Regions from separate parts of the Lysinibacillus sp. NPDC097279 genome, predicted to be linked through region 2. Evidence: riboswitches for the same ligand, from Rfam matches in the RefSeq annotation. Region 2 holds a riboswitch; the other holds the start of a gene.
What was found. A riboswitch is a leader RNA that binds a small molecule or an ion and turns the genes downstream of it on or off. The one in region 2 is predicted to bind cyclic di-AMP.
Positions count from the first base shown of each region.

Region 1 (4,441 bases), on a different contig from region 2:
AGGTGTTATTGGTTTAAAAGTTGCTGACTCTGTTGAAGAACATAAACGTGCAAAAGAGGTGATATAGTATGGGATGGCTTTTTGTTTTTTTAGCTGCATCGAGTGAGCTTGTATCTGTTATAGGACTGAAAAAATATAGTACAAAAAAGGGATTTATAAGCATGGTGCTCTATGTAGGGGGATTTGCTGCGTCACTTACCTTTTTATATAAATCATTTGAATTTTTACAAACGAGTACGGCTTATGCGGTATGGATAGGCATTGGTACGGCAGGGGCGGTCTTAATCAATATGATGTTTTTTGGTGAGTCAAAAAGTAAAGGCCGCTTAGCAAGTGTATGCTGTATCATCATTGGTGTCGTAGGGTTAAAGGCACTTTCTTAAAAGCGAGAGTCTAAGACAAAGAGAAAAAGTGATAGATTGACTGCCGTCAATCTATCACTTTTTGCTATGCCGTGGATGTTCGCTACGGAGAGTGTAATTGTTTTAGTGCCTGGCACTCAGCATAAATACGCAGCATACTATCGGCCCCTCAATCGTAAAAATCCAATTCGCTTACCACGGGCACGACGTAAGGCGCTACTCCCGCTAACGCGCGGTTTGTTGCGGCTTACGCTACGTGCTGTTCCCGCAGGAGTCTAAATTATAAAATACAGGGCTAGCAAGGAAATTGTATGAGTGCCAGTCACCCACCCTAACCTCTGCTCCGCTAGCTTAATGTCCCAGCAACCTAAGCAAATAGCGTTTCCCATAATAAGTAGATATTTAACGTAACTACTATTACAACGACAAACCACCCAAGTATAGTTGTGATACGGTGATTGACTAGGCTACCCATAATGTCCTTTTTACTTGTAAACATCACAAGCGGGATAAGCGCAAAAGCAATACCGAATGACAGGATTACTTGACTTAAAACAAGCGCATAAGTTGCATTGACCCCCGCTGCAATAATAGCCAAAGGTGGAATCATTGTAATTGCTCTACGTAAATATAGAGGAATTTTTCGTTGAATGAAGCCTTGCATAACAACGTCGCCTGCTAATGTACCAACAGAAGAGCTTGCAAGCCCTGCAATGAGTAATCCAAGTCCGAAAGATACTGCCGCCATCGGTCCAAGAGCCTCTCGTAATCCGTTATAGGCGATATCTAAATCTTCAACTACTAGGCCTTGCGTATGGAACACTGCTGCTGCAATGATTAGCATACTCATGTTAATCGCACCAGCAATAATCATTGCAATCACAATATCGATAAACTCAAAGCGGAAAATACGTCGTTTTTCATTATCGTTGCGACCAACGACACGACTTTGTGTTAAAGAAGAGTGCAAATAGATTGCGTGGGGCATAACAGTTGCCCCTAAAATACCTGTTGCAAGTAACAGTGAATCGACACCGTCAAATTGTGGTGTCAGCATGCCTATTGTCACATCACCCCAATTTGGTTGAGCTAAAAATGTCTGGAACGCAAATGCTAACACAACAATTAGTACCATTCCTGAAATACCTGCTTCAAATGCTCTAAAGCCTCTGCGCTGTAGCTCTAAAATTGCAAATGAACCAATTGCTGTAATAAGTGCGGCAGGTAGCATCGGAATATCAAATAATAAGTATAGACCGAGGGCCGCACCGATAAATTCAGCTAGGTCGGTAGCAATAATTACAAGTTCAGCCTGTATCCATAAAAATATAGAAGTTTTTTTAGAAAAATTCTCCCTTGCTACTTCTGGTAAGTTTTTTCCGGTAGCTATACCGAGTTTTGCTGATAAAGACTGAATTAGCACAGCCATTAAATTTGAAAAGGCAATAACCCAAAGTAGTAAATAACCATACTGCGAGCCAGCCGTAATATTTGTGGCAAAGTTGCCGGGATCTATATAGGCAACCGCTGCAATAAATGCTGGACCGAGAAAGGGTAAAATACGCCGCCAGCCTTTTATGTCTCCATCTAAAACAGCTTCTGCTGCTGGTTTTGTCATCTGTTTATAGGCCATCTTGTTCCCTCGTTTCAAAAAGTATCGTAAATGAAATAAAGTTTCCTATAGGAAAATAATAATACTACTATTCTATAGCTAGAACTTAAAAATGTGAAGAAGTTTGCTCATTATTTTTTTTGTAAATTTTGAAAATCGCCGATAAGGCCAGCGAAATCGCCCGTAAAACAGTGAAAATCGCCGATAAACCACGCCGAAACGCCGATAAACCACGCCGAAACGCCGATAAACCACTGATATAAGCTTGTCCATGTGGATATAAAAAAATTTACGAAAAGCGGGCAATATCTTCTTTACTTTTTTTATTTACAGGCGTAATATGACATCATTATAAAAGTTTCAAATTTCTAAATCGCTGAAGCAATTAAACGCGGGGGACCCAATTTTGATGGATTGTGCAAACAATTCTTGGGGTGAATCTCTTTTTGAAGAGTAGGGCTACTCAGGCCCGAATCCGACAGCTAACCTCGTAAGCGTTAAGAGCAGAAAAGTTGGAGCTTGTCAGACGTTAGAGCGTCTACAAGTCGTATTTAGTGATGACTTGTAGACGTTTTTTTTGATGGCATTCTATACAAAAAAGCCCCAGTAGATAGAAAGAGACCGATTATGCGAAGGTGTAATCGATTTAGAAATGCGAAACACATTCTATGAATCTAGAAGGTGTAAAGGATGAAAAATTCATTCAAACGTTATGTTATCGGTAAACCATTGAAATCCGATGCATTGGGGGAACAAAAGCTAAGTAAAACAAAGGCTTTGGCCATATTATCATCTGATGCTTTATCATCAGTGGCATACGGTCCAGAGCAAATTTTAATTGTCCTGATGACTGTCAGTACGGTTGCCTTTTGGTATTCGTTACCGATAGCAGCAGGGGTAGTGGTGCTGCTTGTGGCACTCACTTTATCGTATCGACAAGTTATTTTCGCTTATCCACACGGTGGTGGGGCATATGTCGTGTCCCGCGAAAATTTAGGTGTGAATGCAGGACTTGTAGCGGGTGGTTCATTACTCGTTGATTATATTTTAACTGTGGCAGTTAGTGTTTCAGCAGGGACAGATGCTATTACTTCAGCATTCCCAAGTTTGCATGCCTATAACGTTCCAATTGCTGTGTTTTTTGTTATTTGTTTAACGATATTAAATTTACGAGGGGTTACTGAATCAGCTTCTATTTTAGCGTATCCAGTTTATTTATTTGTCGTTGTCATGTTATTGCTTATCGGCATGGGGATCTATAATGTAGCAACGGGGCAAGTGCCAGCAGATTTACATCCTAAAATTGGGACGCCTGTTGCGGGCATTAGTTTGTTTTTATTACTAAAGGCATTCGCCTCAGGAAGCTCAGCATTAACAGGTGTAGAGGCAATATCGAATGCCATTCCAAATTTCAAAAGTCCTGCCCCCGTTAATGCAGCAAAAACGCTATTAGCGATGGGGAGTATTTTAGCAGTACTGTTTATTGGCATTGTCAGTCTAGCTTATTTCTACGGAGTCGCTCCGAATGCCCAAGCAACAGTCGTCTCTCAAATTGCTGAAGCGAGTGTTGGACGTAATGGATTTTATTATATTGTGCAAGGAACAACAGCGATGATTTTAGTGCTCGCTGCGAATACAGGCTATTCTGCCTTTCCGTTACTGGCAGTCAATTTATCGAAAGACGGCTTTATTCCAAGAATATTTCAAATTCGTGGAGATCGACTTGGCTATTCCAATGGGATTATGATGCTCGGGCTAGCTGCTATTGTGCTCATTATTTTGTTTGATGGTACAACAGAGCAGTTAATTCCACTCTATGCTGTAGGTGTATTTATACCATTTACATTAGCGCAATCTGGCATGATGCGAAAATGGTGGCGTGAAAAACCTAATGGCTGGGGAATGAAATTTGTTATCAATACAATAGGGGCAGTTATTTCCTTTGTAGTAGCAATGATGTTTTTTGTCACAAAGCTACCCCAAGTATGGCCGGTATTTATCTTTTTACCGCTTATTATTTGGATGTTTCATCGCATTAAGCATCATTACAACGCAGTGGGGGAACAACTACGACTTAATGGTGAAGCATTACCGAAAGTAGAGGGAAATGTCTTTGTCGTACCTGTTGCGGGAATTACAAAAGTGGTGGAAAATTCACTGCATTATGCACAATCTTTAAATGTTGATAAAATAATTGCCTTTTATGTAGCATTCGATCAAGCAGATGCAAAAGCCTTTGAGGACAAATGGAAGGCGTGGCAGCCAGATGTGCGACTTGTCACTTACTATTCGCCATATCGTAGCATCACGCAGCCTTTGAAAAAATTTATCGATAAGGTGGAACACCAATATGCGAAAACTGACTACCAAGTAACAGTGGTTATTCCACAGTTTTTACCGAAGAAAGGTTGGCAGCATATGCTACACAATCAATCGAGTCTATTAATTCGAACATCGCTGTTATTTC
Region 1 covers NZ_JBIWDA010000003.1:14,221-18,661, forward strand. The annotation lists gene ACIQ1H_RS13865 (DMT family transporter) at 1-67, shown strand, start outside; gene ACIQ1H_RS13870 (DMT family transporter) at 69-383, shown strand; gene ACIQ1H_RS13875 (Nramp family divalent metal transporter) at 730-1,995, opposite strand; cyclic di-AMP (ydaO/yuaA leader) riboswitch at 2,339-2,485, shown strand; gene ACIQ1H_RS13880 (APC family permease) at 2,665-4,441, shown strand, end outside.
Region 1: it holds a riboswitch for cyclic di-AMP, as region 2 does, so the genes downstream of both, ACIQ1H_RS13880 (APC family permease) here and ACIQ1H_RS12485 (MFS transporter) in region 2, are expected to answer to the same signal.

Region 2 (4,441 bases):
CTTTAATGTTCCTTGGAATGAACCGATTGCAGTACGCACGGCACTAACAATCACTACCTCGTTTGTCATAATCATTCTCCCCTTTTCCCCGTTCAAAAATCAACACTGCATGCATATGCTACTAGCAGATAACTATATTTTAACAAATGTTTTGACGATTTTCGATAACAGAAATAATCGCAGTATTTCACAAGTTGTTGTAAAATGTTGTCGTGTTTTAAACAAACGGAGTTGGGAACATTACTATTAAGAAACGTGCATTTCCCTTTTAAGGACAAATGCCTAGACATACAAAGAAAGAAGTCGTGGAGGTATTGAAGATGAAAAAGAAAATGCTTTTATTTTCAGGTATTACAACGACGCTCGCCGCTGCTGCAACAGGGTTGTTCGGCTTTGCGCTTTCCAATAAATTAATGTACATTCAACAAAAAGACCCTGAATTTATTCGTGAACGTGAAACAACTGCCAAACGTTTTGACGAAGCTTGGTACAATAAAAATTTTAAATGCGAATTGAATATTGACTCTCCCAATGGCTACTCCATTCGCGGTATTATGTTCCAACCTCTGCAAACCAATAATACAATGATTATTTGCCATGGCGTTACAGAAAATAAAATCAACTCGGTCAAATACGCACGTCTTTTTGAACGACTAGGATACAACTCCGTAATTTTTGACCATCGAAGACATGGGGACTCGGGCGGTAAAACAACAAGCTATGGCTACTATGAAAAAAATGACTTAGATGCTGTTGTAAAAACCGTCAAAGCGATGATTGGTGATAATGCTATCCTTGGTATTCATGGCGAATCAATGGGTGCGGCAACAATGCTGTTGTATGCGGGAACAGTTGAAGATGGGGCAGATTTTTATATTGCTGATTGTGCCTTTTCAGATTTTTCCATGCTACTTAAACAAATTGCCAAGACAGAATTTAAATATGGTTCAATAATCCCAATTCGTTTCGCCGATTTCTTCATACGACTACGTGATGGGTATTCATTCAAAAGTGTAACGCCTTCTGAAGCTGTATCACACATCGAAAAGCCCGTTCTCTTTATCCATAGTATTCCAGATACATTTATTCCAGCCTCCATGTCACTCGATTTATATAATAAGAAGACTGGACCGAAAAAGTTAAAGCTTTTTGACAAAGGTGCACACGCTCAGTCCTTTAATGAAAATATGGCTGACTACGAAGATCTAATACATGACTTTTTAGAAAGTTTTATTTATCAAAAAATTAATTACGATTCTTCCTCTTCCAATGTCATCCCTTTTCATCGTTAAATGAAAAACCTTGCAAAGCAAAATGTCCATCTACATAACGGACATTTTACAATTTGCAAGGTTTTTTATTATTCTGCAAAAACGATATGCCATTCATCACGTTTTGCTAAAAATTCTTGTGCAAGCGCTTTTGCGCCTTCAAGGCTATGACTTGCTGCCCAGCCACATTGCACTTCATTACATGCTGGTACAGCAGTTGCATTCGTCACATCTGTAAATGTTTTTTCTAAAATCGTTAGTAAGTCATCATAATCATTATGATTAATTAACGATACATAAAAGCCTGTTTGACAACCCATTGGACTGAAATCGACAATATGGTCGGAATAATTACGAATAAGATCTGCCGATAAATGCTCTAAAGAATGGAGTGCCGGCATTTCCATATGTTCCTTGTTAGGTTGTTTGAAGCGAATATCGTATTTATAGACTTCATCGCCGCTTTTCCCTACTTTTACACCCGCTAATCGAACATAAGGTGCTTTTACCTTCGTATGGTCTAAATCAAAACTTTCCACATTTGTTTTTTCGCGTTCCATTGCTAACAGCTCCTTTTCTTACAATACTAACTATTATAACTAGTTTTCTATGAAATGTGTAAATTTTTAAAATAGAATGATAATTAGGTTGAAGCCTTACACAAATTTTATAAATTATAACAATCTAAATCTTCTTCCTTTTGAAAAAATATTTTCTTTCTTTTATTTATCGTTTATCTAATACCCTATTGATAAAAGGTTTTATTAAGTAAAAAAATTTTTCTTCTAATTTGTCAAAAAAATTTTCTGTATTTACTAACTTTTCTTGTAATAGTAGTATCATAGCAGTTTCAACTTTCTAGATCGCTGAAACCAATGGATGCGGGGGAACCAAATTTTTTGGATGAACATTCAATCCAAGGGGTGAATCCTTGTTAAGGTAGGGCTACTCAAAGGCCCGAATCCGTCAGCTAACCTCGTAAGCGTTAAATGAGAAGGAAGATGGAGCTTGTACATTTGAAAATGATGTATCTACAGGTCTTAGGGCTTTAAAATACTTATGATCAATACAACCTCCAAAACTCCCCATCATTACTTTTTAATGAATTAGAAAGCGTGATGAAACAATCGTCGGTATCGCCATTTATTATGTTAGAGATAATTGAAAACGGATTCAACGTCACTAATCTACTAGCGGAATGCCCCGATTACTAAGTAAAAACGGAGGAAACCAATATGACTACTCAACAAGAGAAAAAAGGCATCTTTTATGGTTGGTGGATTGTAGTGGCATGTGTCATGATTATGACATTTTTATATGCACCAATTATTAATTTAGTGTCACTTTATACTGTCCCAGTAACGGAAGAATTGGGCATTGGACGAACTGAATTTATGACGTATTATACGATTATGGCTTTAGTATCAATGGTTTTTTGCCCGATTGCTGGAAAAGTAATGAGGAAAATGGACATTCGTCTTTATTTGACGATATTTACGACGCTTGGCACCATTTCCTATGTAGGATTTTCATTTGCGACGACTGCGATGCACTTTTACTTATTCGCAGTGCTAATGGGGGCTTCTTTGGCTGGAGCTGCACTTATTCCTGCACCAGTATTAATTACAAATTGGTTTAACGAAAAGCGTGGATTATGTTTAGGGATTGCACTAGCTGGGAGTGGGCTTGGCGGTGTCATTCTTAGCCCTATTTTAAACTGGCTTATTACAGATTACGGTTGGAGAAGTGCTTACCTCATTACGGGTATTTCAATGTTTGTGTTAATCATACCTATGGCCTTGTTTGTTATTCGACTTAAGCCTGCAGATAAAGGGCTCGTTCCACTAGGTGAAATAAAAAATATTGCGACACCTTCACAATCAGTAGAAGGGCTTTCACAAAGAGAAGCACTTAGATCTGTATCATTTTGGGCACTTTGTGCGGCAATTGTTGTCGGTGGTGTTGTCGTCAATGGGATGATCATTAACCTTGCACCTTATTTAAAGGATATTGGTGGCACACCTCAACATGCTGCATTATTACTCTCTTTAGGTTCAGCAATGGTAATTATCGGAAAGTTATTAGTCGGTCGCTTATATGATAAGTTGGGTACTATTACGACATTACTTATTATTTGTGGCTCTGGTTTAGTAAGCTTTTTATTTTTAATGAGAGGCGACCTATTAATACCTGGTATCCTGTATACGATATTTACTGGATTTGGGGCGACGGCCGTTACAGTTACACCTGCTTACTTAACTTCATCACTATTTGGGGAAAAAGAATATAGCGCGAAATTCGGGATTGTGTCATTATTCTCCTCATTAGGCGCTGCACTGACACCAATAGTTTCTGGAGCCATTTATAATATTAATCATTCCTATGGATTACTGTTAAATGTCTTAATTGTACTTTCAATCGTTTTATTTGCATTGTTTGTCATTGCCATTAAAACAAAACCTAAAGTTAATACGACTTCAGATATAGAATATTCATTAGACTAGAGAGGTGTATTCATATGACGAAACATGAAACATTACTAATGGCGGAACATTTTCAAGAAGAATTCATTCAGCATCGTAGACATCTACATCAACATCCAGAGATTGGATTCGATCTACCAAATACAGTCGCTTACGTTGAAAAAACATTACTTTCTATGGGCCTAACACCTCAAAAAGTAGGGCAAGCGGGGCTTGTTGTGACGATTGGTAATGGCAACGGGAAAACAATTTTACTAAGAGGCGATATGGACGCATTACCGATGGAGGAAAACACGGATTTACCGTTTAAATCAACAAATGGATTAGCGCATACTTGCGGCCATGACATCCATACGACGTTCATGCTCGGCGCTGCAAAGCTTCTAAAAGAGAAAGAAAAAGATATCAAAGGTACTGTCAAAATAATGTTCCAGCCCGCCGAGGAAATTGGTCTTGGTGCAAAAGATATGATAGAAAATGGCTTACTCGAACATCCAAAAGTCGATGCTGCCCTTGCCCTCCATGTCACGCCAGATTTAGAAGTAGGGAAATTTGGCTACAAACCAGGCATCGCCGCTTCATCATTAGATGGCTTCTTTCTAAAAGTGCAAGGTAAAGGTGGACACAGCTCTGAGCCGCAAAATGCCATTGATCCATTAATGATTGTCAATGCGATTTACAATCAAA
Region 2 covers NZ_JBIWDA010000002.1:488,192-492,632, reverse strand. The annotation lists gene ACIQ1H_RS12500 (acetyl-CoA C-acetyltransferase) at 1-69, opposite strand, end outside; gene ACIQ1H_RS12495 (alpha/beta hydrolase) at 321-1,292, shown strand; gene ACIQ1H_RS12490 (S-ribosylhomocysteine lyase) at 1,361-1,831, opposite strand; cyclic di-AMP (ydaO/yuaA leader) riboswitch at 2,126-2,272, shown strand; gene ACIQ1H_RS12485 (MFS transporter) at 2,507-3,775, shown strand; gene ACIQ1H_RS12480 (M20 metallopeptidase family protein) at 3,790-4,441, shown strand, end outside.